Regions from separate parts of the Paenibacillus sp. EB106-04-04-XG159 genome, predicted to be linked through region 1. Evidence: a T-box and tRNA genes for the amino acid it is inferred to sense, from the RefSeq annotation. Region 1 holds a T-box; the other holds one or more tRNA genes.
The links. A T-box is a leader RNA that pairs with one kind of tRNA and senses whether it is charged. The one in region 1 lies ahead of metG (methionine--tRNA ligase), so its partner is inferred to be a tRNA-Met.
Positions count from the first base shown of each region.

Region 2: it has a tRNA-Met gene. The T-box ahead of metG (methionine--tRNA ligase) is inferred to sense a tRNA for this amino acid. The anticodon was not compared.

Region 1 covers NZ_JBYTDY010000001.1:148,050-164,088, forward strand. The annotation lists gene AC3WTP_RS00685 (Ger(x)C family spore germination protein) at 103-1,215, opposite strand; gene AC3WTP_RS00690 (GerAB/ArcD/ProY family transporter) at 1,212-2,312, opposite strand; gene AC3WTP_RS00695 (spore germination protein) at 2,309-3,865, opposite strand; gene AC3WTP_RS00700 (NUDIX hydrolase) at 4,118-5,011, shown strand; gene pnuC (nicotinamide riboside transporter PnuC) at 5,008-5,691, shown strand; gene AC3WTP_RS00710 (AAA family ATPase) at 5,688-6,695, shown strand; gene ybiA (riboflavin biosynthesis intermediates N-glycosidase) at 6,715-7,275, shown strand; gene AC3WTP_RS00720 (aminoglycoside phosphotransferase family protein) at 7,645-8,547, shown strand; T-box leader at 8,580-8,842, shown strand; gene metG (methionine--tRNA ligase) at 8,891-10,543, shown strand; gene AC3WTP_RS00730 (uridine kinase family protein) at 10,612-11,241, opposite strand; gene AC3WTP_RS00735 (YdeI/OmpD-associated family protein) at 11,453-12,133, shown strand; gene AC3WTP_RS00740 (ring-cleaving dioxygenase) at 12,344-13,321, shown strand; gene AC3WTP_RS00745 (response regulator transcription factor) at 13,612-14,544, shown strand; gene AC3WTP_RS00750 (HEAT repeat domain-containing protein) at 14,538-15,530, shown strand; gene AC3WTP_RS00755 (glycosyltransferase family 2 protein) at 15,562-16,039, shown strand, end outside.
Region 2 covers NZ_JBYTDY010000002.1:318,584-334,622, forward strand. The annotation lists gene AC3WTP_RS03610 (ABC transporter substrate-binding protein) at 1-1,034, shown strand, start outside; gene AC3WTP_RS03615 (hypothetical protein) at 1,267-1,434, shown strand; tRNA gene AC3WTP_RS03620 (tRNA-Met) at 1,717-1,793, shown strand; tRNA gene AC3WTP_RS03625 (tRNA-Ile) at 1,817-1,893, shown strand; tRNA gene AC3WTP_RS03630 (tRNA-Leu) at 1,928-2,016, shown strand; gene AC3WTP_RS03635 (uracil-DNA glycosylase) at 2,176-2,856, shown strand; tRNA gene AC3WTP_RS03640 (tRNA-Val) at 2,922-2,994, shown strand; gene AC3WTP_RS03645 (hypothetical protein) at 3,195-3,356, shown strand; gene AC3WTP_RS03650 (hypothetical protein) at 3,728-3,898, opposite strand; gene AC3WTP_RS03655 (GNAT family N-acetyltransferase) at 4,049-4,492, shown strand; gene AC3WTP_RS03660 (DUF3892 domain-containing protein) at 4,632-4,859, opposite strand; gene AC3WTP_RS03665 (MBL fold metallo-hydrolase) at 5,026-5,763, opposite strand; gene AC3WTP_RS03670 (hypothetical protein) at 5,906-6,115, shown strand; gene AC3WTP_RS03675 (N-acetylmuramoyl-L-alanine amidase) at 6,276-7,046, shown strand; gene AC3WTP_RS03680 (stalk domain-containing protein) at 7,173-7,763, shown strand; gene AC3WTP_RS03685 (DUF1292 domain-containing protein) at 7,966-8,328, shown strand; gene AC3WTP_RS03690 (DUF1885 family protein) at 8,401-8,820, opposite strand; gene AC3WTP_RS03695 (DUF3055 domain-containing protein) at 9,129-9,416, shown strand; gene AC3WTP_RS03700 (aminotransferase class I/II-fold pyridoxal phosphate-dependent enzyme) at 9,505-10,983, opposite strand; gene AC3WTP_RS03705 (MFS transporter) at 11,197-12,372, shown strand; gene AC3WTP_RS03710 (hypothetical protein) at 12,458-12,892, shown strand; gene AC3WTP_RS03715 (YktB family protein) at 12,989-13,624, opposite strand; gene AC3WTP_RS03720 (YkzI domain-containing protein) at 13,828-14,424, shown strand; gene gnd (NADP-dependent phosphogluconate dehydrogenase) at 14,627-16,039, shown strand, end outside.

The sequences.
Region 1 (16,039 bases):
AGTTCTCTTCACCTCGCTGGCTGTTCTGTCTGACGGATTGCAGGTTGCCTTTACTTTCAGGTCGTTTGCTCATTGTAGATAGCTATCGATTTTATCGAATAGCTACTTGATTGTTCCCATACCGTTGATCGCTACCTTTACGTTTACATGGACATCTGCCTTAGATAAAGCCGCGCCCCAATCATCCTGCACTTTTTTCCATTGCACATATTCATAGGCTCTTGCAAACGGGCCAAGTCCAATCGGATCGATCTCCGCGGCTTGAATCTTCTTAATCAGCAACTCAAATTTCTTCTTGAGCTCGTCTTGAATTTGTTGTTCCAACTCATGAATGCCATTCTTGTCTTCAAAGTCGAATAGGCGCTCATTCACGATAATTTTCATCTTTACTCCAACATTGAATGTAAATCGGTCATCCACGTAATCTGTCTTTGTCTTGACACTGATCTTTTCAGGGTAGAAGCTTAATCTATTTTCGTGGAATAAACCCTTATTATGCTGATCTGGCAGAGTAAGGGTAAACGTGAACAAGCCATCCGTTTCATGCCGCAAGATTCGTAAGAGCATATTTTGATTAGGATTGAGGGTCATTTTATATATGCCCGATTCATCCAATAGTGCTGTGCCCGTTACTTTAACATCACTATCTGGCTTAAACGCAGTTATGCTGGGAGTTACCCCTTTTTCCATATATTGACGACGAAGCTTTTGAAGTGATGTATTAACGGTAATGTTTACTTTAAGGGAAGAATTAATTAGGTTCATCAAATATACAGGGAGACGCGGTTTGTCTTTAGGTTTAAGTGAGAAGATGTCCGCAACTCGACCATCTACCATGACAACAGTGGACAATGATGGATTCCTTCCATCCCTATAAATGGTATCCAGGAGATTGAACCAATCCTCATGCTCAAACACTCGCTTGCCAATGAGTATAACTTGTACCTTGCTTCGACTCGTCAAGGCTGTGATGGTGGAATCGAATTCTTGTCTTGATTGTCTGATCGAGATGGCCTTAACGACAGTCGTCTCTTGCTTCTCGATGGCTTCCTTATGAAAGACAGGACTCGATGATGAAATAATAAGGTTGTTCTCATCATCGAGGTCTATTCCTAATAACAAGGATAGTGATATATCTTCAATATCGATTCGATCTACACAGCCTGAAAGGAGGAATAGTGACAACAGTAGACTATATAAGCAAACACGCTTCACTGGGATTCACTCCGTTGTAAGGAATTAAGCACACTTATATATAGGTAAAGCAGGAGAGGAAATATATAGGAGATTCCATACCCTGATTTACTAATGAACGTGATCGCTTGTTCTGTCTGATGCCATGAAGGATGACGGAAGTAGATGAGTATGATGATCAGCAACAACAATAGAGCACCGAAAGAACTAGAATCTTTTTTCCCAAGCAAATGAGCAGTATTAATGGCCATTCCCATCATATATGGCATCCAAGAGGTCGTAACTACGAACAAATATATAGCCAAAAAAACCATGTCAAAACGCTCGAGAAAGTGGAATTCGATATTTTTCAACAAGTTGAACACGGGCTGATTATAGGATGTGATCTCGTCAGGACTAAAAAAGGCAAAGCAAATCAAGGTGACTGCCAGATATATGATAATTGTGATGGTATTGGCAATGACGACTCCGCGAATAGCGAGATGTTTTGTCTGCAGCAAAGGGTATATGAAAAATATGACCTCGAAGCCGAGGAAGGAATAGGTAGCCGCTTGCGCTCCTTTTAATATAGGTCCCCAACCTTCCTTGACGAACGGAAGCAGATTAATCCAGTGGCTGTCCTTCAAAGGAACCAGCAAGAATAAGAACATCAGGATGAACATGTAAAAAACCAGCTCACTATACCGACCTAATATACGAATCCCTTTTCCAGCTATAAAAAAACCAGGAATTGTCAATAAGGTCATGACCAGATAATCGGGAGTGAGAGGCAGAAACCATTGTTTAACGTATAGCATCGTCAATGTGAGTAAGTTATAGGTGAAAAATGAAAAGTAAAGGATAAATGGAATGAGGAGCACCTTTCCGATAAACTTACCGAATAAGCGGATCATTAGATCCGCTAGTGTATCATCGGGATATCTTCTAAATATCAGCACAATGATGATACCGGCAATTACGTTAATGAGCCAGCCAAGGACAAGGGAGATCCAGCCATCTGTACCAGCTTGTTCAGCTAGAAACTTGGGAAGAGCAAACATTCCAATTCCCACTTGGGTCCCGTGTATGATAAAGACAAATTGCATGAAAGTGATATCACTAAGCCCATATTTTTTCATGAGTTCTCTTCACCTCGCTGGCTGTTCTGACTGTTCTGTCTGACGGATTGCAGGTTGCCTTTACTTTCAGGACGTTTACTCATCTTCCATATAGGAAGACGAATAAATGCATCCTTCATATTAGCAATTCTCCACGGTGCCAAAGGGCTTCCATAAGGGGTTCCCAACGATTCAAGAGATACGAAATGTACAGTCAAGATGATTGCTCCCGTAACAATCCCCACAATTCCGAACATGGAAGCTAATATCATCATAGGGAACCGAAGCAGCCGAATTGCCGCACCCATATCATAGTTAGGAATAATAAAGGATGCGATCGCTGTAGTAGCAACGATAATGACCATAATATTGCTGACAAGTCCTGCTTGCACAGCAGCCTGACCGATAACGATACCTCCTACTATGCCGATGGTTTGACCGATGGCAGTAGGCAGTCGAATGCTCGCTTCTCTCATCATTTCGATCGTAATTTCCATTAGAATAGCCTCAAAGAATGGCGGGAATGGAACAACCGCTCTTGTCTGGGCAATCGATAGAATGAACTGCACCGGAATTACCTCATAATTGAATGAGATCAACGCAATATACGTTGCAGGCAAGAACAGAGCAACTCCTAGAGCAAAGAAACGGAGAATTCGAATAAATGAAGCAATGAGCCATCGGCTATTGTAATCATCCACACTTTGAAAGAAAGAGATAAAGCTTGCAGGAGCAACCATTACCGAGGGAGATCGGTCTACAACAACAATGAATTTGCCTTCCAGAATATTGGCTGCGGATGTGTCTGGTCTCTCTGTTAACAGGAGCTGAGGAAAAGGTGAATACGTATTATCCTCAATGAATTCCGCTAACTCGCCTGTATTGGTAATGGCATCTACATCAATTTGATTAATTCTCTTTTCAAGTTCCTCGAGTAGAGTTGGGTTAGCCACATCAGCCAAATATAATATCGAGACTTTTGTTTTACCGCGTCGGCCTACGGTAAGCTCTTTGATCTTGAGTTCTCGGTTAGGGATATATCTGCGAATCAGTGCGATATTTTGACTCCCTGATTCGACAAAGCCTAGATGAGCCCCGCGAAGAGATGCTTCAATCTTAGAGTCCTCGACGCTCCTCTGAGGACCTCCCTTCGTAGCATAGATACTGGCATGGGTCTGCCCATCGATAAATAGCACACTATCCCCTTGCAGAATGGCATCTTCAATCTGATTCCAATCCGATACGTCAAGAATGCTGCCCAGACTGACCTGGGGTGCTTGAATCTGCTGTTCTGATGTTCCGTGAATCAGTTCACGAAGGATGTTGTTGTTAATCGCTTGCTTATCGACCATGTTGTCCAAGTATACAAGCGATGCATGATTAGTTCCTGCTTGGTCGGCTTGGATCGGACGAATGACCAATTCTGGAGTTAGATCGAACAATTGCTTAAGGTGGATTAAATTAGCGGTAAGTTCGGAGCTAATAGGAACAGTCTGCTGAGAAGAGCTGCTGTTATTAGGTGCTTGATACTTTGTATTGCGTTCTCCCATCAATCGCTTTATTAACGAAAACATATGTAATCACCCTGTCCTGAGCTGTCTGTTAGATATTGAATGATACCATCAAGGTTTTCCAGAAAGGGGTGGAATAATACCTTTAATCAGTGGTTGCTCCGTTAGGGCGCTCAGTGGTATGCTGGGCGTTTTTTTGTTGCCTCATCATCTAGCTCGCTACTTAGAAAAATATGGCTTGATTGGTGAATGATCATATGTTACATTGTTATTAACCAATTGATAATATCAAAATGATAATAAGAGGTGCTTGCCATGGAACCACTTAATAAACAAGGGCTAACGGAAGCGGAATTCCTGAAGCAGTATGATGCAGGAGAGTATGAACGCCCCTCCGTTGCCACAGACATAGCGGTGTTCACTGTTTCTAGCGAGGAGGAAGACAACTATCGGAAGCTGCCGGAGAAGAGCTTGAAGCTGCTCATGATTAAGCGCGGCGAGCATCCCTACATCGGACAGTGGGCGCTTGCCGGAGGGTTCGTTAAACCCCACGAGACGACGGAGCAGGCTGCCCAGCGGGAGCTTGCGGAGGAGACCGGGGTTAGCGATGTATATCTGGAGCAGCTGTACACGTTCAGTGACCCTGGCCGCGACCCGAGAACGTGGGTCATCTCTTGCTCCTACTTGGCGCTGGTGGACAGCAGCAAGCTTACGATTCAGGCAGGCGATGATGCCTCTGACGTCGCATGGTTCGATGTCCAATATAAGCTCCTGCGAGAAGTGAAGGAGATGCTGCCAACGGGCAGTGTAAAGCAATCGAACTGGCTCTTAACCCTGTCCCACGGCGACATACGACTCGAAGCAGAGATCGTATGCACGAAGACGGCTGCTGAATTTGCTGTAACGACTGACTATTCCGTGGCGGCATCGAATCAGATTGCATTTGACCATGCCAAGATCATTGCCTATGCTATCGAACGACTGAGGGGCAAGGTGGAATACACGAATATTGCTTTCAATCTCATGCCCGCGCTGTTCACCTTAACGGAGCTTCAGAAGGTATACGAGATCCTATTGGATAAAGAGCTGTTGAAGGCGAACTTCAGACGCAAGATCGCGGAGCTCGTCATCGAGACAGATCAGTACACTCAGCATGCAGGGCATCGACCTTCGCGATTATTCAAACGGAACATGGAGGGATTAGGATGAATGACAGATGGAGCTGGAGAGGCTGGAATCTGTATGAAATGGTATGGTTAGCGCTGTTCTCCAGCGTAGCTATTGTATTGACGGTATTGACGAAGGACTCGCTGTTTGGATTCACGGTATTCTTCACAGGTGTGTGGTGCGTCATGCTGGCGGCTAAGGGTAACCTGATGACATATGTATTCGGTATGTATAATACATTCGGCTATGCCTATCTGTCGTATACGAACGGACTATTCGGAGAAGTGATGCTGAACCTGCTGTTCTTCGTTCCGATGAATGTGATCGGGTTCATCATGTGGAAGAAGCATCAACATGGCGGCAAGCTAGCAATGCGGCAAATGAACATCCGAGGCGTGCTTATGGTAATCATCGCGTGTGTGGTCGGCAGCGCAGGACTCGGCTTCGGGCTGTCCTTTATTCCAACTCAGAATTCACCGTACATTGATGCAACAACGACCATTCTCTCGATCATCGCTACGTTTCTAATGGTAAGACGATATAAGGAACAATGGTTGGTCTATATCATTCTGAATATATTTACCGTGCTGTTATGGATCATTCGAACGCTCGATGGCAGTCCGGACGGCATGCTGATGATCGTGATGTGGAGCGCCTACTTAATCAATGCGATCTACGGTTACTACAATTGGAGCAAGGGTGCTAGGGAGGCGGCGTTATGAAGACGTTAGGATTAACATTAGGAAAATTTGCTCCGCTTCATAAGGGCCATCAATTCATGATCGAGACGGCGCTGAAGGAAGTCGATGAACTGATTGTCGTCATTTATGATACAGAAGTAACCACAATTCCGCTTCAAATCCGGGCGAATTGGATTCGCGAGCTGTACCCGACGGCAAGAGTGATCGAGGCTTGGGACGGACCAGACGGTTACTCGAATGATAGGGAGCACGAGATTAGAGAAGAGCAATATATTCTTGGACTGCTAAATGGTGAGCAGGTCACACACTTCTACTCCAGCGAGTTCTATGGCGAGCATATGAGTCTAGCGTTAGGGGCGATAGATAGAAGAGTAGATGAACCGCGCGCGCAGGTGCCTATTTCTGCTACAATGATCCGTTCGAATCCCTATGAGCATCGGTCGTATATAAGCGATATTGTATACCGCGATCTCATTACGAAGGTGGTGTTCGTAGGGGCGATGTCCACCGGGAAGTCGACGATAACAGAAGCGCTGGCTGCGCGGTACGAGACAACCTTCGCTAGTGAGTATGGTCGGGATTACTGGACAGAGCATCAGGTGGATCGAAGAATTGGCCTAGCGGCATTCGACGAGATCGCAGTTGGGCATATCGAGCGGGAAGAGAAGGCGCTGCTTGAAGCGAATCGCTATCTGTTTGTCGATACGAATGCGATCACGACGTATATGTTTGCGCTTGATTATCATGGGCGGGCGCCGGAGCTGTTAACCCGATTGGCATTGGAAAATGCAAAGCGATACGACCTCTTCTTCCTATGTGATGACGATATTCCATATGACGACACATGGGATCGGAGCGGCGATCAGAAGCGCCACATATTCCATAAACAGATTATCTCGGATCTGAAGGAGCGGCGGATTCCATACATCACGCTGCGGGGCAGTCTGGAGGAACGCATGCGGAAGGTGGATGAAGTGCTGGCTGATTATACGCCTTACAGCAATTATTTTGGAAGTAATAGATAAGTAAAGGGAGGGATGCGGAATGTATCTCCTGCATGAATTGCAGCAAGATTACCAGCGGGGAATGAAGCTGAAGTTTTTGTTCTTCTGGGGGCATCGTCCATCCGCCGATGGGAGCATCACGAAGAGCTGCTTGAGCCAATGGTGGAAATGCCGATTCACCCTCGATGGAATCACATACAGCAGTGCGGAACAATATATGATGGCTGAGAAGGCAAGGCTGTTTCAGGATCATAACATATACAATCAGATTATAGCTTCCCATGATCCTAAGCGGGTTAAAGCCTTGGGGAGACAAGTGCGTGGATTCGATGCGGAGCTATGGGACCAGCACCGATATGATATTGTCGTACGCGGCAATTACGCGAAATTTTCACAAGATAAGCAGTTTAGAGACTTCTTATTAGGTACGAAGAATCGAGTGCTGGTAGAGGCGAGTCCAGTAGATCGGATATGGGGAATCGGAATGGCAGCGGACCATGAATCAATTGAGAATCCGATGCTGTGGAAGGGTCAGAATCTATTGGGATTCGCCTTAATGGATGCTAGGCAGATGCTGTTGGAAGCGGGGAGCGTCGAATAGATGCAACCGAGGCATGATTCGCGCATTTCAGAGGAAGATCGAAGCAACCGTGTAAGCAGCTAACTGCCTTTCATACCGTTAATGTGAAAGTATTGCTTTTGGAGGGAAGCTAACTGCAAAAGATACAGTTATTTATGGGTATCAAGGCGATGACTGCCTGTTGCCACCATTTTAACTGCAGAAAATGCAGTTATCCCCCCCTAATCCGTTATTTCGAGTAAAATTAACTGTACAAAGTGCATTAAGATAAAGCCGCTGATGGTTATTCCAACCCGTCAGCTTGTGAAGGAGCATGTCCGAGTGGGGAAGACCACTAGGGGATAGCTCCTTTGTGCCGTATCGTTATGACCTATTACAGGAGGCGCCCTGATGAATTCCATCTCGAAGGTAATTGAACAGTTCAAGCTCAATGTACTGCATATTGAAGGTGTGCCGGAGTCCTTCAGTTCAGAGGTGTATAAGCTAACCCTTATAAATCAAGAAACGGTGTACGCCAAGATTCCGTATAACAAGGACAAGCTCATTCGTGAATATCAGATGCTGAATCTGCTGCAAGAGGTCATCCCCGTTCCGAGAGTATTGGACATGTGGGATGGCGACGACACAACTACAGGCGCCTTGTTGCTGTCGGCGATTGAGGGTGTGCCATGTACAGGTGCCGTGGATCATAAGCTCGCATATCAGATCGGGATGTATCACGCCATACTTCATGAGGTCGCCATGCCGGGTTACGGCTCTTATACTGCTGAAGGTTACACCTTATTGGAGCCGAATGATTGGAGAACGTACATTCAAGATAAATTTGAAACATGGAAAGAACCGTGCAAGGAGATCCTGGATCCTGAATTGTACGAGAGATGCGTGGTTCATTTTGACGGCGTGTACAAGGCGCTGCCTGCACCTGACGGCCCTCGTGCCGTTCATATGGACTTTCGACTGGGCAATATTCTTGTGAACGATAACGGGGTCGCAGGGATTATTGATTACGAGAGCGCAAGGGGCGGATCAACGGAAATCGACTTTACGAAAGTCAATCGATACATATGGGAAGCGGACCCGAGCATGAGACTGCCTTATATTCAGGGATATGAGTCGATTCGTCCGATGGTTGAGCTGGAAGCGGTGCTGCCATTTTACAATTTCTATGATGCATTCGGTGCGGTGGATTGGTGTAAAAGGCGGGGGATCGAGAAGAATCAGGAGTTTCTTCAGGAAAGTGTGTCCACGCTGTGGAGAGCAGTTATGCCTAATGACATTGACTTTCGGAAATAATATGAGATATATTATCCAGTAATACAATTACGACAAAAGCGAAGAAGAGAAAGAGTACCATGGCGATGTCTTTCTACAGAGAGCCCCGGTTGGTGAAAAGGGGTAAAGAATAACCGTGGGAATATGGTCTCTGAGCTGCGCATCGAAGCCGCTATGCGGTTGTAGGCTGCGCCGGAACCTGCATCCGTTACTGTGCTAGGGTATAAACGCAAGCGCGTCGTACCTGAAGAGATGAATGCTGCAAGGCATTGATAAAGTTGGGTGGTACCGCGTGAGCACAGCTCTCGTCCCTTTGGGATGAGGGCTTTTTTTGTTTTTTCATAAAAAAAAGGAGGGCTTTACGATGGCGAATATTTTTATTGGCGGGGCATGGCCTTATGCAAACGGATCCTTACATCTAGGACGATTGGCAAGCTTACTTCCGGGAGATGTGCTGGCGCGATATTATCGGGCGAAAGGAGAGAAGGTGCTCTATGTATCGGGCAGCGACTGTCACGGTACGCCAGTTGCCGTGCAAGCAATTCAGGAGGGGGTTACTCCGGGTGATATCGCAGATCGATATCATCAGGAATTCTCCGAGTGCTTCGAGCGGTTGGGATTCACCTATGATCTGTACACACGCACGAATCAACCCTTTCATCACCAAGTCGTCCAGGAGTTGTTCCTGAATCTGCTAGACAATGGGCATTTGTACAAGAAAACAATACAGCAAACGTATTGCGAAACAGACGGAAGGTTCTTACCTGATCGATACGTTGAAGGCACCTGTCCGGTGTGCGGGAACCGTGCCCGCGGAGATCAATGCGATTATTGCTCGACGCTTCTCGACCCTGCGGACTTAACGGATAAGACTTGCAAGATATGCGGCAATCCGCCTGTTGAGCGTCCGACTGAGCATTATTACTTGGCGCTGTCTCGTTTCCAAGCTGAATTGACCGAATATGCAGAGAAGGCTCAGGGCTGGAGAGACAATGCGGTGCAGTTGACGGGGCGGTACTTGGAAGAAGGGCTCCAAGATCGCGCTGCGACGAGAGATCTGACATGGGGTGTCGATGTTCCGGTGGCAGGGTTCGAAGATAAGAAGATCTACGTATGGGTTGAGGCGGTTAGCGGGTATCTGTCGGCCAGTAAACAGTGGGCTGCTGAGACAGGTGGAAGCTGGGAGTCCTTCTGGGTGGATGAAGATGAACAACCGAAGCAGATCACAGCTTACTACGTGCACGGTAAGGACAACATACCATTTCATTCACTCATATGGCCTGCTGTGCTCTTGGGTGCAGGGGGGCTTCATCTGCCCGATCAGATCATTTCATGCGAATATGTGACCCTGGAAGGGAAGAAGATCTCCACAAGCCGCAATTGGGCGGTGTGGGTGCCAGACGTGCTGGCTCGTTATCATCCGGATTCGATTCGATACTTCCTGATCGCGAACGGTCCGGAGAAGCGGGATACCGACTTCTCTTGGAGAGAGTTTATCTATAGCCACAACGGGGAGCTGCTGGGCGCCTATGGGAACTTCGTGAACCGAACGCTGGCGTTCATCGAGAAGTCGTATGAGGGGCGTGTTCCCGAAGGCGATCTTAGCGAAGCGTGGAAAGAGGAGATCGAGAAGGTGTATGCAGAGTCAGGGGCGCTGATCGAAGGAGGACATCTGAAGGGAGCGATTGAGCACATATTTGCTTTTATTCGCCAAGCCAACAAATACTTTGACGAACAGCAGCCTTGGGTGCAGATTAAGGCGGATCGAGAAGCTTGCGGCGCTACTTTGTATACATGTGTGCAGATCATCGCGAATCTGGCTAACTTGCTGCAGCCGTTTGTTCCATTTTCCTGTGAGAAGATCAGAACATTCTTGACTCTTGACCAACCGGCTTGGAAGCTGGTTGCAGTTCCGGCTAATCGGCAGATCCAGAGCTTGGAGCTGCTGTTTGAGCGTATCGATGTAAGTCGGATTGAGGAAGAGACCAAACAGCTAGAGAAGCAAAGACGGCCATAGAATCGTTAGAGCGACCACCTAAAGCGGGGCCTAGATGGTGGTCGCTTTATACGCTGCAGGTGTCATTTTTAATTGTGGACAACCAGATCGAAGGTCTCGGCAGGGCGAATCTTAGTAAAATAGTAGTCCTCAGCTGGGTCCCACCTTACATGCCACGCCGCATCCTCACTGCCTTCTCGCAGGTTATGTCTCACATATCGGACTTCAGGCTTCACATTCACGAGGATGGAGAGATTAACGATGTCAGACAGATCGGGGAGGCCGCTGTAGATTCCGTCAAGAATGATCACCTTAGCGGGTAATTTGCTTACCCGATGAGCTGCAAGTCCATCCGATGCTTCCAGTGAATACGGATGATACTCCGCGATCCGGCCTGCTAGTAACGGCTCTATCACTTCACGGCGCACTCGCTGCCAATCGATGCACTGTCTGCATCTTTGCTCTGGAGTACAGATATCCCACTCGGCATCGGCGATCGTCGCAACGAAGAAGTCGTCACACGGTATGACGGTTGTCTCCACAGGTAAAGCGGAGGCCACTGCTGCAGCCAACGTCGATTTTCCTGCGCCGCTTCCTCCATCTAACGCCACAACCAATGTGTTAATAGTGTGACTGATGCGTTGGTTGATTTCGAGTATGATGTCCTGTACCGCTCCTTCTGCTGCAGGTGTCCGATGACCATGTTCTATAGGTTCCACATGTTTCACTCCTAGTTCATCAATAGATGGGCGAAGCAATCCACTAATCCCGTGCCGCCGCTAATAGACGAGCAGTTTACTGCGGATAATGGAGAATTTATAATAATAAGGTATGATGTCCACTATACAAATGTAGCATGACCTAGCGGATTCTGCAGTTATACGATGGATTGCGGCTAGTCTGAAACGGTCAACATAAGGAGTGATGGATGTGAGTGAGGCGAACACAAAGACTATTATTGATAAGTTAAGTTTGAATAAATATCCGACAAAGGCGATTCTGAACCTCCCTGACGATGTTCAAGACTTTGAAGGAATGGAATATGACGCATCTATTCAGAAAGAGAAGTATGACCTTATCTTTATGTTTATTTTTAGTCTAGAGGAATATGCGGAACGATTGCGATTCGTCGTGGATAACCAATTGCTCAAGGATAAGGGATATCTATTCTTTGCTTATCCGAAGAAAAATAATAAACAATATGAGCAGTACATCGACCGCGACAGCTTCTTCCCGAAGATACCGATCGATGATGACGGCTATGTGCTGGAGAGCAGCATTAAGTTTTCGCGAATGGTGAGCTTTAATGAAGTGTTTACGGTTATAGGGCTGAAGTGTGAGCCTAAGAAAGCGAAGAAAACGGCGAGCTCAAAGGCGAGCCAGTGCGTCGACGATTATATCGTGCATGTTGACGATATTAAACAGTATTTGAGCCGCAATGAGGATCTATTGCGTATCTACAACGAATTGACATTCGGCTATCAGAAAGATTGGGCGCGGTATGTGTACAGCGCGAAGCGGGCAGAGACGCAAGAGAAGCGTTTGCTGGAGATGGAGACTATTCTGGGCGAAGGATATAAATCAATGGATCTATATAGAAGAAATAAATAATCAGCCGTTGTATCGGATGCTGTTAAACATGAAGCTCGCATGGACGATGAAGAACGTCTATTGCGGGCTTTTTACGTTCATGAAGCCTTGAGGTACTTACTTATTGACAGTGAGTAATGAGCATGGTATATTTATCTCGAAATAAAGATAATACATTTAGAGATAATAAGTCCTATATACAGACTCAACTATATAACGGAGGTATACACAATGAACCATTTGAAAGGTGTTCACCATGTTACAGCTATTACGAGCAGCGCGGAGAAGAATTACGATTTCTTCACGCATGTGCTAGGTATGCGGTTAGTGAAGAAGACGGTCAACCAGGATGATATCCAGACGTATCACTTATTTTTCGCGGATGATAAAGGCAGCGCAGGTACAGACATGACGTTCTTCGACTTCCCCGGCATTCCGAAGGGCATCCATGGCACGAACGAGATCTCCAAGACTTCCTACCGAGTACCGACAGACGCGTCGTTAGACTACTGGGAAGCGCGCTTTAATCGTCTGGGTGTGAAGCATGACGGCATTCAAGAGCAATTCGGCGAAAAGACGCTGTCTTTCGTTGATTTTGATGACCAGCAGTATCAATTGATCTCAGACCAGAACAATAAGGGTGTACCTTCAGGTACTCCGTGGCAGAAAGGGCCGATTCCACTGGAGCATGCAATTACTGGCTTGGGACCAGTCTTTGTGCGGATCGCGAACTTCGAATATTTCAAGGAAATGCTGGAGAAAGTGCTGTTGTTTAGAGAAATAGATCAGGCAGGATCGTTCCATCTGTTTGAAGTGGGCGAGGGGGGCAATGGCGCACAAGTCATCGTCGAGCATAATGCTGCTCTGCCTCAAGCGCAGCAAGGCTTCGGCACTGTTCACCATGCGGCATTCCGTGTGGGGGATCGCCAAGTGCTGGATGAATGGACGGATCGACTCGACAGCTTCGGATTCCCGAACTCCGGGTATGTGAATCGTCATTTCTTTGAATCCTTGTACGCGCGGGTGGCGCCGCAGATCCTGTTTGAATTCGCAACTGACGGTCCGGGCTTTATGGGAGATGAGCCTTACGAAACACTTGGCGAGAAGCTGTCGCTTCCCCCATTCCTAGAGCCGAAGCGCGCGCAGATTGAACAATTGGTTCGTCCAATCGATACGGTGCGCAGCACTAAAGAATACGTGAAAGAATAACGAATGCTTAAGCATTAGAAGGGGCTGCCCCATTTCCCATATGTGGATGTTATGGCTGGAACATCTCCTTTGATATCCATTGGCAGATCGAGTTGGTCCATGGTATATTGAATGCTCACAAGAAATTATACGGGGGCTGTTCCGATGTCATTCTCATGACTTCCGGGACAGCCTCTTTCCGCTTGACGAATGGTGTCGATATGTGTCGTAATGTATAATGTAACAATAACTGGTACTATTAATTTGATTACGATCACGATCACTTACTTACATTTGGTGGTGCATTTGCTTTGAAGCATACGGTTGATGACAACAATGACTTTAACCTCAGATCCATACTCATCCATGAGGAAACAGGAGCCTGTCATAAGGACTTTCTAGAGCTGTTCTTAGCATGGAAGCTAGCAGATTTGCCGAGATCGAGGGAGACATTCTCGGTTATTCGTATTGCAGTCCGTGAGAATCAAGAGCAGCCAAGCGCGTATCATGACGTATTCAGCCGCCTAGGACTATTCTTATCTGGTCAGCTTCGGAAGACGGATCTACTCTTTGAAACAGAGAATAATGAGCAGTTCATTCTGGTATTGATGCATACAGGCGAAACAGAAGCGGCGTATTTTATGAAGAGAATTCAGATGGCATTATTACGAGAAGAGGAGCTGCTATCGAGAGTTCAGTGTATAGGCGGAATGGCCGCCGTTCGCAATCCGAACACGACGTATCAAGACATCATGGACTCCATCACTCAAGCGCTGGAGCTCGCTATGGAGAAAGAAGCCTTTCATCTGGAACAAGGTGTTATTGAAGCGGCGCCGGATACGAGACAGATCAGGGTCACGATCATCGATGATGATGTCATCACGCAGAATATCGTAACCAATCTCATCGAGGGGCTTCAACTCGACAATACGACCTTCGATATTCAAACCTTTAATGACGGCAGCAGCTTCATTAACTCCAATCGCTATTATTCATCTCATACGCAGATTATATTTCTGAGCGACATATTGCCCCAGCGGGATGGAATGGAGGTTCTGAAGGACCTGCGCCAGATGCCGAATTCAGATAAATACCTGATCTTTATGCTGGGCAGCCGCAATACAGAGAATGAAACCATATATACGCTTGAAAATGGTGCCGATGATTATATCGCGAAGCCGTTTAACATCAAGCTGCTGCAGGCGAAGGTCAAGCGCATGATCAAGAGGTTAGCGTCATGGTAAGCAGAGAGATCGTCATATTAAGTGTATGCATATCTGCACTGCTGATCCTGACACTTGCTATATTCTGTTACATCACCGTTCTCAAATGGTTGGATAACAGACAGAATGCCTACAACCAATCCTTCGCGAAGCGTAATAGCACGCTGTTATATCAATATCTGGTGCACGGCGAGTCATCACGGCTGATTGTTCCGGATTCCAAGGCTTCCTTGCAGGCTATGGAGCAGCTGTTGAATCGCTACTTAAGAGTCGTACAGGGGGAAGAGATTCAGCAGAGGGTAAAGTCATTTGCAGAAATGTACTTTACAACGCATTATCGGCGGCGCATGAAGAGCAAGAAGTGGAGCTATCGAATGAACGCGCTGTATTCGATCTTAGAATATAGGATGGACACGCTCACCACAGAACTGGAAGAGATGATGGAGCGGCCCAAGCGTGTATCGAGTGAAGAGTATGTGCTGATGTGCAAAATATCGGTGAGTACTCGTCATCACGACTATTTATCCTATATCTTGCAGTCGCCTGCAGCGGTATCTCCTTCAGAATACCGCCAGCTTACGGCCATGATGTCAGATGTTCAATTCCGTGAAACGATGAACCAGTTTGCCAACCTGCCTGCTGACTTTCAATACAGCTTAATCGACATGGTGAGTATTCAGATGAAGTATGAGTATATACCGATTCTGGAGAATCTCGTATTTGACCAACCTGATACGGATCATGCAGAGCAGCGCATTCGAATACTCAAGGCCGTCGCCAATCTTGGCTACACGGACGATGTGATGCGCTACACCTCATTCGTCACGTCTCCTCAATGGGAAGAACGCCTGATGGTTGCCAAGCTGCTGGGTTCGGCAGGAACGTCGGAAGCTATGCCATATCTAGCTATGCTTATTGAGGATTCATCTTGGTGGGTTCGCAATCAAGCGGCTCAAGCGCTGTCGAGATCCAAGGATGGGGATCAGATCTTGAGCGAGCTAACATAACTAGAATTCAACAGTTGAGGATAAACAACCTATGATCGAAACGATTTGGCAAACTATTTTATATTTTTTCAGCATGTTCGTCGTGTTCTATACAATGGGCGTCAGCCTGTTTTATCTAGTCATGATTCTATTCGCGTCTCTCTCTATGTTTAGAGAACATAAGCTGAATAGCTATCTTGCGCATAAAGAGCTTAATGAGATTACGTATACCAAGCCTGTGTCTATCCTGATCCCAGCTTATAACGAAGAGGTAGGAGTTATAGGCAGCGTTCGATCTCTGCTGAGCTTAACCTATCCGCAGATCGAGGTCATTGTGATTAATGATGGCTCAACAGACAGCACGTTAGAGAAGATGGTGGATCATTTTCAGATGGTTCAGGTGAATCCGGACACGAGACAGCTCCTTCATACGAAGCCTGTAAGAGCGGTGTATCAATCTGAACTGCTTCCGAACCTCTATATGATCGATAAGGAAAATGGCGGAAAGGCGGATTCGCTGAATACCGGCA
Region 2 (16,039 bases), on a different contig from region 1:
CGGCTGTATTCGAAGGGTTGAAAGCGATGGGTGACAACAACCTGTACGGTCTGACACCTACCTTCTATTCAAGCGCACTGCTATATAATAAGAAGCTGTTCCAGGATGCGGGAGTTCCGGTTCCTACAGATGGTATGAGCTGGGATGAGATCTTTACGCTTGCTCGCAACGTTTCTAAAGGTGAAGGAGCGGATCGCAAGTACGGCTTTGCCTTTGAACGCTACCAAGGCGGAGACCTGTTCTGGTCGATCATTAATAACTATGTTAAACCATTGAATCTTCGCATGTTTGATGATAATGCAGAGAAGATGACCGTCAATACTCCGCAATGGGAGAAGGTATGGACCACTGTCGCGAAGCTGGGAACGGATCAGATCGTGCCGACTCAAAATAATGGTATGATGATGGATATGGGTAATAAAGAACCAGGTATGTTCGATTACGACATGTTCCTCTCTGGCAAAGTTGCAATGGTGCTTACAGATTTCAGCTACTTGAACAACGAAGTATATAATGCGATGCGCAATGCCAGCAAGATCAAGAACTTTACTCCATTCGAATATGATGTTGTGACGGTACCAACTCATGCTGAGAATCCTGGAGTATCTGCAAGTGTTCAGTTGAACAACATTTTCGCGATCAACAACAGCGCACCGAATGCTGATGATGCATGGGATTTCATCAAGTATATTCATAGTCCGGAGTGGGCTAAGGTCCGTTCCCGCAGCAGCTATGAGATGGTGTCACGTAAATCGTTCATTAAGCCAAGAGAAGGAACAGATTACAACATTCAAGCATTTTATAATGTAAAACCTCTATCGACAGCTAATGCGAAGCAAGATGAAATGATGTACGGAAACTACTGGCAGGTTCAAGATATCGGCCGTCAGCAGTTCCAGGAAGTCATCAACGGAACGAAATCAGTGAAGGATGCATTGGCTGAGTGGGAGAAGCAGGGTAACGAGGCTTTGAAACAGATTAAGGCCAATCAGAATGGGGTACAAGACGGAGTTTATAATAAACCTGTAGGCTGATTCAGCTGAAGGGGTTGTCCTGAAGTCATGCAGATGACTGGGGGCAGCCCCTTTTGTCCGTCAAAGCGCATCTATTGCTCCCATACAAGCGCACAATTCCACAAGTCTATTCCTTAGCATAACTCTTCAGGGACAGTCCCGCCATTTGCTAAACTATGCGATTGATATTTGCAGATCTGGGCAAATTACAGATTACAAAGATGAATCTATTGATAAAGCAGGTGGATGAGTGATGTATTGGATTTATTGGGGAAAGCTTTATGACTCCAAGTTTCAGGCAAGAGTACTGCAGCAGCGGCTAGAGCATGATGCATGGCTGTATGGCTTTGGTACGCCTCAAGACATCGAAGTATTTCGTTCGAAGAAGGGGAAGTACGGAGTTCGTTTTTTGCGTGACTAATTATCCATATTAGGTACAGCATCTTTCATGTTTGATAGTGATGTGGACGTCATGATTGACGAATGCAATAATGGTGCCATGAGTGTGCAACCCGTACGACACTGCTGTCTTACCCTGTTGCTGATCTGAGAGTAAACATATTGAGCGAGATAACGGGGTAAGATAGTTTGTTTGGAGGTGAGTAAGTTGTTTTGAAATTATTTTCGCAAAGTTCTTGACTGATCATGTGCGGATGTTGTATAGTATTACTTGTCGCCGATGAACGAGGTCGAGCGAGAATGACGCGGGGTGGAGCAGTTCGGTAGCTCGTCGGGCTCATAACCCGAAGGTCGTAGGTTCAAATCCTGCCCCCGCAACCAATTATTATACGACCCTATAGCGAGGGCCCTTAGCTCAGTTGGTTAGAGCGGTCGGCTCATAACCGATTGGTCGGGGGTTCGAGTCCCTCAGGGCCCACCATTTCATGCTTTTTCATAGTTTCAGAGATTATTGTGCCGGGGTGGCGGAATTGGCAGACGCACAGGACTTAAAATCCTGCGGTAGGTGACTACCGTACCGGTTCGATCCCGGTCCTCGGCACCATTTATTGATTACAACTCTGTGAAACGATACATAAGATATGAAATGTAACGAAACTCCTTTCGCACACTGCGGAAGGGTTTTTTTATTCCTGGATGTATCAGAATACGAACTGGCTGGCGGAATTGCGCTAGCTTCAACATAGTAGAGGAGTGTGCTGTGATGAGTTGGAATGTGGAAAATGATTGGTCTGATAAATTGCAAGATGAGGTGCAAAAGCCTTATTTCGTGCAAATGTGGGGAGAGCTCAAGCGGGAATATGAACAGCATACCGTCTATCCTCCGTTCGATCATATATTTACAGCGTTCCAATTAACTTCGTACGCCAATACGAAAGTTGTCATCGTTGGACAAGATCCCTATCATGGCCCGAATCAAGCGCACGGTCTCAGCTTCTCTGTACTTCCCGGGCTGCGTATTCCGCCTTCATTGTTGAACATGCTGAAGGAGAGTGCGGAGGATGTCGGTACGAAGATGCCGAATCACGGCTATCTAGCTTCATGGGCGAATCAAGGTGTGATGATGCTCAACACAGTACTGACAGTTCGTGAGGGACAGGCGAATTCACATAAGGGATTAGGATGGGAGCATTTTACGGACCGAGTTATTGAGCTGCTCAATGAACGTGAGCAGCCTATTGTGTTTGTGCTGTGGGGGAGCCATGCGCAAGCAAAGGCTAAGATGATCGATAAGAAGCGTCATGCCATCGTGCAAGCACCGCATCCAAGCCCGTTATCAGCGCATCGCGGCTTCTTTGGCAGTAAGCCGTTTTCTAAGATCAATGCAGAGCTGGAGAAATGGGGAGCGCAGCCGATTGACTGGCAGCTGCCGTTAACGCTGTAGCTGCTCATATGTGCATTGACACATGATTATGCCTATGATATATTCTTAGATATCACTAATCATGTGATCTGTTAGCTCAGCTGGGAGAGCACTATCTTGACAGGGTAGGGGTCAGTGGTTCGAGCCCACTACAGATCATTAGGAGAAGGAACTGTTCCTAAGTAGATTATTCTACGAAAGGGAAGTTCCTTTTTTATTTGTTTATTCTAAGTTATCTAATCACTGTTGCAGCTAGCTTCTATCGCTTCTAAACCAAGATCATTTTTCATATGTTGAAATAGGTGAATAGCAGGCGGATATGCCTGTTGGATGACTCGACATGTGAAAGGGGCAGAGAGATGGCGGGAGGGGCTATATTGTTCGTATGGCTGCTAGGCTTATTCTCTATGGTAGCCGTTATTTGTTGGAAGTTGTTTCAGTTTATTACTAGTGACAGTATCAAATATGATGAAGAGTTTGTATGGCTGCGTACCGTTAGCGAGGATCATAAGCCTCAATAATGGATAGGACAGAATCATAACTTCATGTATATCGGAACGTTTAATTGAACCAGCTTGCGGAGACAATAGAACAATATCCTTGAAAATGAGCGGAGGTTCTAGTTTGTCTCGAACTCGATGCGGCTTGTGCGTGTTGTTAATGCTAGTTATGGTTGCAGTTTTAATATTGGGGTGTGCTCCATCAGGGGGAGCGCAGATAAGAACAAGCCAGGTTACAGACTATAATAGGAATCCAAGAGTTATCCAAAATGTATACGAGAGCAACACAATACCAGACAGTATATATCGAAAATAAGCAGCACTAAAACAACCCCGCGCTTCAGTGATGAAGCAGCGGGGTTGTGTTGTTAGGTGCAGCGATGCGAAAACACTTATGTACGAGTGTTCTCTTGCTGTTCAGACTCCGCTGGCGGTGGATATCCGGTATTATCATCCGTATCCCACTTGTGATGATATGCTTTTCTCGTCACAACTAGCAGCAGGGCGACCATGCCGATAACCATAATGACGACAGCTATAATAGTTGCTGTGATCGGGTCCATGGAAGTGATTCCTCCTGAGGAAATGTTATTAGCGCTTCAGGTTGTAATCTTGTCGTGGTATCTGGACAATGTTGGATAATCTAACTATACATGATATTCAAATTTTTGTATAATATAAGTTCGTTTAATACTGGGAGGTGCCGAACACGTATGGCAGCAGAACTCATTGAAGTGAAGACGGAAGAACAATTGCAGCAGTGTATAGCGATTCGTACCGAGGTGTTCGTGAAAGAACAGAATGTCCCGATGGAAGAGGAGTGTGACGAATATGATACACTCGATGCTCCTGCTATTCACGTTCTGTTAATGGAAGATGGAGAGTACGCGGCGACAGGCAGAATTAAGATGTTGGACGAGAGCACAGCGAAGATGCAGCGTGTTGCGGTACGTCAACCATTCCGCGGCAAAGGAATTGGCAGATCGCTAATGATCGGTCTAGAGCAGATCGCTCGTTCTCACGGTATGGAGAAAAGTATGCTGGATGGACAGTGCCATGCGGAAGGCTTTTACCAATCGCTCGGCTATGTGACGGTATCTGAGGAGCCGTTTTACGATGCGGGTATTTTGCATGTGCGAATGGAAAAGAAGCTGTAGCAGTATAGTTAAGTGATAAAGTAAACACAAAGTCTCATTCGATTCGGAATGGGACTTTGTGCTTGTGTAATGACTCTAGTACAGAGCTTGCGCACATCAAAATAACCCAAGATTGCTCTTGGGTTAAGGTGAGAAATGCCTAAAAGAGTGGCAGATTGTCTAGATTGTTATCCTTGCGTCCATCCGCATCAGAGCGGAGATGCTCTTCATGATCACGGCCTCGGAATACGTTCAGATGTTGAATTTCATTGTTCTTTACCATTGTCTGAGCGGTCTTATAATCAACGACTCGCCCTGAAGTCAACTTCAGCTCCACAATATCTCCGTCACCATTTTTTCTTACTGCTACAACTTCTTCTTGCTGCACACCGGACTGCTGCGCTAACGGATTAGAATACAACTGTTGCGGTGCGCCCTGAGCTTGCTGGTTAGAACCTACTTGCGGGTTGAACGGTTGTTCCATATGTTATCGCCTCCTGTATCTATTGTGGCTGATACAGCCTATAAACATACGGAGGTTCATCCAATCGTCACTATTTCAGTACCGTATATATCTCATGCTGATTAATAAACGGCATCGGGCCTGTCAGGCCTTCATACATCGACCGCTCGTCGCCATAGTGCATAAGCGAGATTCTTTCCTGTACAGCAAGCGGCAGCGATAACAGCTGCGATAACGTCGCATGCACTTCGCCAGGCTCGATGAATTGGCAATCATGCCAGATGCGTTGAACACCCTGCTCGACAAGAGCTATGAGCAGATCCGGCTTGAAGCGCATATCGGCACTATAGAAGAAGGCTTCATCGAATAGGAGCGAGTAGCTACGTCTTCCTTCTATATGAGGAGTCTCAATAAATCGTATTTGTACCCCTTCCATCAATAGATAGCTCGTCTCAGGCTCCACCGCACATACCTCAAATACATCTTCCAGCTTATCAATTCCGTCTTGTGTCAGACCACCCTTTAATGTTTGCTCCCATAAGAGTTGTATCAACGGGGCTGCGATGATGAGCTTGGGTTTGCGTCCGTATTTGAATCTCATCTGAAAGGCATATTCTTCAAGCCCCCCGACGTGATCAGCGTGCATATGTGTGACGATTACGCCTTCAAAGTCATTGAAGGATCGACCTAAATGGTGAATAGCCATTGGTGCCGTAATGCCGCAATCGATGAGATAGGAGACCTCTCCCTTTGATAATATCCCATTATTGTTCCAGTAAGCCTTCGCGAACGCGCTCCCTGTTCCGAGCATTTGAAGCTGCAAGGTCATCGTGTAATCCTCCGTTTCATTGAAAATTACTATCATTTTACCTTTTAGTGGGTATATGCACAAGCAACGATGCTCTAGTCTGCATATAGTGAACGAGGAGAAACGAGTTTCCCGTGTTGAACGTGTAAAGTGGGTGTGGCTAATGGCTAAAGGCAAAGTGATTAAGAAGAAAAAGAATCTGTCCGGCGGACGTGCGCAATATACGATGCGGCTCGTCACCTCGGACAGATGTGTTGTGTGCCCAACACCGTGCTTACGGGGATTGCGGTATGCCGAACGAATGTCCCAGCCAGGTGAGATTGGCAAAGGAGTGCCATGCATCTTGACTCGTACAAAAATAGGAGGCGATTGAGCTTCAGAAGAATATTCTCTGTTGCTTCAATACGAGCAATCCGATTGGTCTGGGGTTTGTATGCGCAGCATACACCCCGGACTTGAGTCCGTTCTGCTGATACGTCGATTCAGTTTCATCCGAAATAAGAATGAAGCTATAGGAGAGAGGTGTCTGCACTTTGAACATTTTATGGAAAGGAAATGCTTATACGAATTCAAGTGATCGTAAGGGACAAGTCCCCCAGGTTATCGTCGATCACATTTCCGCAGGCTCGATGTCCAGCATGGATTCATGGTTTACGACATCGGACAATAAGGTGTCTTCAGCGCACTATGGAATATCGAAGCGCGGAGATATTCATCAGTACGTCGCGATCGAGCGGGCTGCTTGGGCACAAGGGATCACGTCGGACAAGATCCCACACGCATTATCGGTGTATGTTAGGAGCAGGTCGGTTAATCCCAATCTATATGCGGTATCGATCGAGCATGAAGGCTTCGATGGTGATCTGACGGAGGAGCAATTCAAGGCGAGCGTATGGCTGCATCGACACATTCAGCACATGGTTCAACAAATATGGAATACGACTATACCATTGACGCCCGAGCGTGTCATTGGGCATTATCAGATCGACCCTATTCGCAAAGCAAGCTGTCCAGGACCTAAGTTTCCTTGGGCTAGGCTTTATCAGGAATTAAGCCAAACAACCGGAGGTGATGGCAGCATGGAGGAGATTAAGAAAGAGCTTGAGAAGCTGCGTTTGGCCGCTGCTAAGCTGGACGAGCGCTTGAATGCCTTGGAAAGTATGCAGAAGATGAAGGATATCCCGGAATGGGCGAAACCAAGTGTCAGCAAGGCCGTGAAGAAAGGAATCTTAACCAATCCCGAACAGTCGTCATACGACTTCTATCGCATCTTGACGCTTCTGGATCGCGACGGATTGCTGTAATTTATCGATCAGCATAATCAGAATATAAATATGAATTATATTAGTTGCTCATTTGTCCACATATGCGCAACTCTCCTGCATAAATCGAGTATAACTATACAACTAAGCTTGTTGGAGGTTACAAACATGAAGTGCAGGAGAATTGCCACACTGGCTCTATTAGGTACCATTATTGGAGGAAGTTTTCTATCTGTCGTTCCTGTTGCTGGAGCAGAAAGTTCTGTAGACAAAGTAGAAGTTAAGATTAATGGTCAATCTATACCTGAAGGAGGTTTAGTGGTTGATGGCAGAACTTACATGTCTGTAAGGCAATTACAAGATACTCTAAGAGCATTCGTATACTGGGATGCAGATAACAAGCGCTTGTATTTGAATAAACCGAATGTCAATATGCTGTTGTTCCGTGATAAGACGATATTTGGTAAAGTCGAGACAGGCAGCAAGGTGAGTTTCTCCGTCTTTACGCAAGTGGACAGCTTGAAGTCTGATGTCGATTCTATTCGCTTGACCATCACGGATCCACATGGAAAGACTTCGAAGATTCAAGAGTCGCCATTATCGATAAGCAAGGAAAGCTTCTGGTTCCGAAGCGATGATTACAAGTATGAATTCAAGCATAAGGGAGACTACAAGATTCAGTGCTTCCTGCGTCAGAAGAATGGTGAATATGCGCTGATGTCGGAAATGACAGTTGAAGCGGTTGATAAGATAAATTAATAGCGGGATGAGCATTACTTATCTTGGCATACGTGTTCTGTTGGATTGTGTGCATGTGAATAGCTGAAGTCGTCAATAATAACATATGCCGCATAAGTATGGGACCGTTCGGTGAAGGCTGGTCTCGTTGACCTGCTGTATATTACGTGTTACGATACGAATGGATGTCAGACATCACTTGTACATAAAGGAGAATACTGCAATGAGTGAACATAATAATGGATGTGGCTGCGGACACGACCACGATCATGAGCACGAGCATCATCATAACCATGGTGAAGACTGTGGATGTGGACACGATCACGAACATGACGCTGAGGACTTCGTAATCACACTTATCGACGATGAAGGCAATGAGAAGGATATGGTATGGGTCGAAACGTTCAACGTTGAAGACAATATGTATGCTCTTCTGCTGGAACGCAATAATCCTGAAGCAGACGGCGTAATCGTACGTGTTGACGAAGAAGGCGAAGATATGGCGCTTAACGCTATTGAAGATGATGAAGAGTGGGAACGCGTTCAGAAAGCATATGAAGAACTCGTAGCTTCACAAGATCAATAGTTATGATGAAGGGGCTTCTCCGGTATAATGCCGTTGAGAGGCCCCTTTCGTCTGTATTTGGCCTGGCTGGAGTTATTTGCGTGGATTGAAGTACATGCGTCGACCGTTGAATAACGTAAGTTCACCTTTCCACACCTTGGCTAAATATTTCATAAACTCATTGCCTTTGCCCTTGTCGCCGTGCGTGGCGACATCTGTCAGGACAAGCTCTACCGTATGGCGTTCAGTCCCATCCACCTCAGTCTGTCCAACTCCGATCAGCAAATGCTTATAGCGAGGGTCGGTACCTTGTAAGACAAAGCCGATATGTTCATGGCCTGGCTTCGTTTCAATTGTATAAGGGAAAGCGGCATCTTCGTATTCCCAACCCAACTGCTTGCCTGTGAGTGCGGTTTGCTCTTTATAATGGAGCAGCTGCTGCTTCAATTGATCCAGTGAAACGGAAGCAACCGCAGATCCGTCTACCAATGTAATAATTGCGCGTTGACTCATGATATACCCTCCCATCACTCTGACAACATCATATCACCACTGCTTTTTTATGGCAATATTTTCATGTTTTTAGGTTTGCTAGTCGATCGGTTAATCTTTAATTGACTGTTGTAGGGCAAGTATTATATATGGTATATTTAGGAAATAACTTATGCTGCTATCATCGTATTCCAAGACATTAGATGCTTATTCGTTCTCGCTGTCAGGCTTAGCACTTTGAGCTAAGCGAAGCAAATCGTTTCATCTATGCCCTGAATCGATCAAGTCCTTTTTCGGGGAAATCCGTCGTTCATGAAGGAGGAGATGGCATGTATCAGAATCTATACGAAGTATCGGAGCAAGCTAATGTGAACTTTATTGGTTGGGCTGCAGAACAAGGGCGTTATGATTTTGCACTCATCTACTCCAACCACTTTATCGGCAAGACGTTGGTCGTATGTATGCAAACAGGACGATCGACTCTGCTGTGTGAAGATGATCTGAAGCCCGAATTGCTGATGAAGTCATTTCAGCTGAATGATCTTGTGGCTGCGGAAGAAGCGGGGAACATATTGCGCACGAGAGTTCCGTCTCTGGAAGTGCGTGATCAATACTGAATCCTACCATAATGGAATGAAGTTAGTGAGAAGGGGCATTCCCGTTAGTGCTTGACCAATGGGAATGCCCCTCTAATATTCGAAGCGTTTATTCAAAGATAGCTTGCTCTTCTTTAATTACCTTTACATATTCAATGTATCGATCCTCAGTACCTTTCACAGGAAGTCCGATCTCGATATGGTCACATATATAATCGATGTTCTTCTGTGAAATGACCTCGCCCGGCAATAAGATCGGTATGCCAGGAGGATACACGTATATGAATTCAGCGATAATGCGCCCTGCCGATTCCTTGAACGGCACGAGCTCGGTGTCTCCGTAGAAAGCATCGCGCGGAATCAAGGACAACTGTGGAATATCCGGTATTTTAACTACAAGCTCATGTACTTCATTTTGATTATTGTGGGTACGTGACAATTCAGTGAGCGCCTGCAGCAGGATATCGACAGTATCTTGGGTATCTCCAGGAGTAACCAAGCACAGAATGTTGTACATATCACTTAATTCAACTTCAATATTATAGTGATCGCGAAGCCAATTCTCCGTGTCGTATCCGGTAAGTCCAAGATGACGAACATGAATCGTGACCTTGGTCGGGTCGTAGTTGTAAGTAGCCTCGCCGCCTAATATATCTCTTCCGAAGCAGTATAAGCCAGGGATTTTATTTATAGACTCCCGAGCGTATTCAGCAAGTGCTATCGCGTGCTCGGCTATTTCATGGCCGTTCAACGCCAGATTGCGGCGTGATGTGTCTAAGGATGCAAGCAGCACATACGATGTCGAAGTCGTCGTGAGCATGCTGATAATCGTTTGGATGCGCTGCGGGTTAATTAGACCATTCTTCGTGTTGACATTCAGAACCGAGCTCTGTGTCATGGATCCGCCAAGCTTATGAACACTGGTTGCTGCCATATCTGCCCCAGCTTGCATAGCTGACATTGGAAGCTTCTCATGGAAATGGATCAATACGCCATGAGCTTCATCCACGAGCACTGGAACCTCGTACGAATGGGCCAGGTCCACGATTTCCTTCAGATTAGCGCATATGCCGTAGTATGTTGGGTTAATAACAAGTACAGCTTTCGCGTCAGGATGCTTCTCTAAAGCTCGCTTCACAGATCGGGTCGTTATGCCGTGGTCAATGCCCAAGTTCACATCTCGCGCCGGAGATACGAATACGGGTCTAGCACCTGCAAAGATGATAGCCGACATGACCGACTTATGGATATTGCGCGGTACGATAATCTTGTCACCAGGCGCACACACCGACATGATCATCGTCATTATGGCACCGCTTGTGCCTTGCACGCTAAAGAACGTGTAATCAGCGCCGAATGCATCGGCTGCCAACTGTTGCGCTTCCGCGATGACACCGGAGGGTTGATGCAGATCATCCAACGGCGCAATATTAATGAGGTCGATAGAAAATGCCTCATTACCTATAAACTCACGGAATTCCCTGTCGGCCCCGACACCTTTCTTATGGCCTGGAATGTGGAACTGCACCGGGTTGCGGGCAGCATGACTTGTTAAAGCAGTAAACAGGGGAGTTCGATGATGATCCATCGCGGTTTCACAACCTTTCATGATGAAGATACGTTCTTCTTAGAAGAGACGTCACAAACAAACAAGGATTAGTTTATCAAAAACAATCGTGAATGCAAGTATAATTTATTGGGTTAAGGTTGAAAATGTTCGGATATAGATAGGAAGCTTCTTACAACATACATGTTGCTCATTTTAAAAATGTGGTAGGATTAGCTTACGGAGGTAAGGTATATGAAAAAACAATTAACAGTCGTAGTACTTATGCTGATGATGGTATTTATCGGCTTCGGCATCGTTATTCCAGTACTGCCGCTCATGATAACGGAAACAGGAGCAAATGAGATGCACTTAGGGCTCATGCTGTCCCTATACTCATTAGTATCTTTCATCGTTTCACCGCTGTGGGGAGGCTTGTCCGAACGTGTCGGCCGCAGACCGATTATACTAACCGGAATATTTGGATTTGCGGTGAGCTATCTGATGTTTGGACTTTCAGGCGGCAGCCTCGTGATGATGTATGCTTCACGATTGCTGGGCGGTTTGTTCGCTGGCGCCGTGACTGCCGTTATTGTTGCCTATGTGGCGGATATTACTACAGATGAGAATCGTACGAAGGGTATGGCGATGGTAGGCATAGCGATCGGCCTTGGCTTTACATTTGGTCCGGCGTTCGGAGGATTGCTGAGTCAATTTGGCAACCCTGTACCGTTCTTTGCAGCTTCTGCACTGACCTTCATAACTAGTGTAATGGGTATGGTGGTATTGAAGGAATCGCTGCCGGCAGAGAAACGGCGCAGCAAGCATCAGCCTGCTCCGTCACGCTGGTCGGCCTTTACCGGACGAATGAAGTACCTGTATGTGTTATCGTTCTTTGTTACATTTGCTCTGGCGGGGCTTGAGGCGACGCTGCTGTATTTCCAAGCGATTAAGATTCCTGGCATTACAGCGGTTGACATCGGCTGGATGTTCTTCTTCTGCGGTCTGGCAGGAGCGCTTGTACAAGGCGGGATCGTGCGCAGACATATTAAGAAGGGCGGAGAGAAGAATGCGATCGTGATCGGGCTGATAATATCTGCAGTCGGGTTCATCTTGCTGCTGTTCTCCAGCAATGTGTGGAATGCGACGGTGTTCCTGTGCGTATTCGGAATTGGCAATGCTCTCATCAGACCTTGTGTAACTTCACTAATCACTCAGAAGACGACTGTCAGTCAGGGCGTGGCATCAGGACTCAATTCATCAATGGACAGCTTTGGACGAATTGCAGGTCCGCTGATCGCGACCGCCTTATTCAACATTCAAGCCGGTTTGCCGTATGTTGTCGGTGCGGTACTATCGGTACTGGCGATCGGTCTGGTAGTCCGATTCGCAGCTATAGATCAAGCGAGCTCCAATAGCACAACAGCATAAACGACAAGATCAAGACGGTGCCGATACATCTAGGATAGGGTGTGGGGTGCCGTTTTGTTATGTAAATGACGAAGGATGGTGCTGTATGATTCATAAGTTGTCCAACTCGACGGCTGATAGGGAGATGGATGCATGGAAACAGCAAGAGATATTGAACTACGAGAGAAAGCGAGAAAGAATGTACTGGAAAGGAAGGGCCATCGTATTTACGATTGCTACACTGAATATTTTAAGCGCTATCACTTCTTTATTGATTGATTTCAGATTATTTAGCTTTATCGTTACAATTGCATTATCCATTGCTTTATATGCGGGTGTATCTTGGGTCAGGTACTTGTTCATCATCGGATTGGGACTTGGGGTATTAATCAATTTGTCTGTAATTAAAGAGTTTGGGAATATGCCAGTTGTAGTTATCTTGGTTGTGATTGCCATCATAATATTTGAAGTGGTGTGCTGCTGGTTATTGATAGCTAATGAAAGTGTCAGTGAATTTTTATATTCGCAGAAAAATGGGTGATGTGCGAGTGAGGGAAGCCGTAGCAGCTGCTAAGCTCCAGTGTGAAAAAGCTTAGCAGCTGTATGTTGCTTATGCGGATAGAATATTTAAGAATTGTTAGGATGCCGATTGAACTGCCAGCTTGTACAGCGGCATGAGGGTGTGAATGGTTTCAGACGCAAGATTCATGAAGGCATGTCCATCCGCCAGCGCGGGATCATTCGGCAGCAGATGTCTGCCGACCAGCCATTCGGATGATTTTACATCGCGGAAACGGAGCAATGTCTGCTGCAACGATGCATCATCAAGCGACCCGAAGCGCACCGCGCGTTTATCCATATGATCAAGGGATAATACGTAGTCAGCTGGAACCGTTTCACGGACCTCGTCGAGCTGATTAAGCAGTGTAGTTGCAATAGCGGATTTATGGTTTGTTTCATATATGAATGCCAGCCAGATAAACACATGATCGTCGAACAACCCGACTTGAAAATGGGGATGAGCTTTATATCCGCGCTTATTCGGTCCGATCGCGAGCCATGTATCCTTAGGGGGATTTACCGTGCGGCGAGCATGCTTGGCGATGTGAAGATACATTTCTTCACCTGCAAGCAGCGCGGCATCTCCAACCAGCTGTTCACCAATCGCGCGAAATTTAGGCTGAATTCGTTCTTGTATAGCTTTCATACGTTCCTCAAGACCATCAATCTGAAACGTATCGAAGTCTGATGCATGGAAACCGTTAAATGTCATCTTCGTAATCTCCTCCTCGAACCTATCCCACAGGGACGAACAATCAGTTCGCTGTCCATTATACCATAATAGCATAATTGAAATTCCTCTTGACGCACGGAAGCAAGCAAAGCTGCTACAATTTATAAATTCAAGTCAATAATCCAAGTCACATCATCATATGATGGAATTATATATCGATGCTGTGTCAAGGAGGGATTGCCGTGAATCGCAGCGAGGAAGTAGAGTACTGCAATTTAGAGTTGCGCTTTGACCGCCGGCAAATCCAGAACCTCATTCGGGATCTGATTCAAGAAGGATACTCTTTATACTGGAGTGAGAATGAAAGCCTGTTCATTGTGTCCATACGAACAGGACGCAAGCTCGTCAAGCTTCGCTTTCAACGTATGCATCAACGCTATAAGATCGTGGGAGACTATACGATACGCGATGAGCGTCTGGCAGAATTCATGGAGAAGTTGATCGGAGATGCGAGAGGTCATGCGGTTGTAAAACGGTTTAAAGACCGGCATATTATTATTGAAAGCATCATGTTTGGCGAAAGAATTCGACTCGTTGAAATATGCGGTCTAGAACAGCGAATACTGTATCAGAAAAAGCCTGTGGTCACGACGGAAGAGATGATGCGGACATTCCGCTCGACGCGTGCTGAAGAGCGTATCGAATCATTGACAGAGGAAGTTGATCATACATTGTCCGCGCTTCATAAAGCGCTTATGGAGCAAGATGAGGAGGAGATTCAACGCTGCAAGGAGCTGTTGAATGTGCTGAGAAGCGAGATGCTTCAATTAGAAGTATAGTCTGGTTCAATTCGAATTCATGTTGACCACCCTCCTGTTCAGATGGTAACGCTTTCTGAATAGCTGCAGGGTGTTTTGCTGTCTGGGTGGGAGAAGATTGGCATGGACAAGCCGCTCTGCAGGGGTTCACTTCTATCCTCAAAAAGAGTACAATAGCAATAATGCAAACCATAATCTAATAAATAAAGGGTGGAAGTACTATATGTCAAAGACACAAATCGGTGTTATCGGGTTAGCGGTAATGGGCAAGAACTTGGCCCTTAACATTGAAAGTCGTGGATTCTCAGTTTCCGTATTCAACAGATCCCGTGAGAAGACGGATGCTCTCATGCTTGAAGCACCAGATAAAAACTTAACGCCTACATATACGATCGAGGAATTCGTGGCTTCGCTCGAAACGCCGCGCAAGATCTTGATCATGGTTCAGGCGGGTGCGGCGACTGATGCGACGATCGAATCGCTCATCCCACACTTGGATGAAGGCGACATCATCATTGACGGCGGTAACGCGCATTACCCTGATACGCAGCGCCGCAGCACATACTTGGAAGGCAAGGGCTTCCGCTTCATCGGTACAGGCGTATCCGGCGGCGAAGAAGGCGCGCTGCTCGGTCCAGCGATTATGCCGGGTGGACAAGAAAGCGCGTATAAATTGGTCGAGCCGATCCTGACAGCGATCTCTGCGAAAGTAAACGGCGAGCCATGCTGCACTTACATCGGATCTGACGGCGCTGGCCACTATGTGAAGATGGTTCATAACGGTATCGAATATGGAGATATGCAGTTGATCTGTGAAGCGTATGACCTGATGAAAAAGGTTGTAGGCGTATCGGAGAAGGAACTGCATGAGATCTTTACAGAATGGAATAAAGGCGAGCTCGACAGCTATCTGATCGAGATCACTGCTGATATCTTCTCCAAGTATGACGACGAAACAGGCAAGCCTATGGTTGACGTCATTATGGATACTGCTGGACAGAAGGGTACTGGCAAATGGACAAGCGCGAACGCACTTGACCTTGGCGTGCCATTGTCCATGATTACAGAGTCCGTGTTCGCACGCTTCCTGTCTGCGATGAAAGAAGAGCGCATCGCTGCCAGCAAGGTGCTTTCCGGTCCTGAAGCACCGGTGTTCAACGGTGACAAAGCGGAGTTCATCGAGAAAGTGCGCCGCGCGCTGTTTGCAAGTAAGATCATGTCTTATGCTCAAGGCTTCAGCCAGATGGGCGTAGCTTCTGCAGAATACAACTGGAATCTGCAGCTTGGCAATATCGCGAAGATCTTCCGTGGCGGATGCATCATTCGCTCGCAGTTCCTGCAAAATATCACAGAAGCTTACAACCGTGATCCAGAATTGAAGAACCTGCTGCTTGATCCTTACTTCAAGGATGTAGTTGAATCGTATCAAAGCGCATGGCGTGAAGTGATCGCTACAGCGGTCACATACGGAGTGCCTGTTCCAGGCTTCTCTTCTGCACTCGCTTATTACGATAGCTACCGCACAGAGCGCCTGCCAGCGAACCTGCTGCAAGCGCAGCGCGACTACTTCGGCGCTCACACGTTTAAGCGTGTGGACAAAGAAGGTACGTTCCACTACAACTGGCTGTCCAACGAG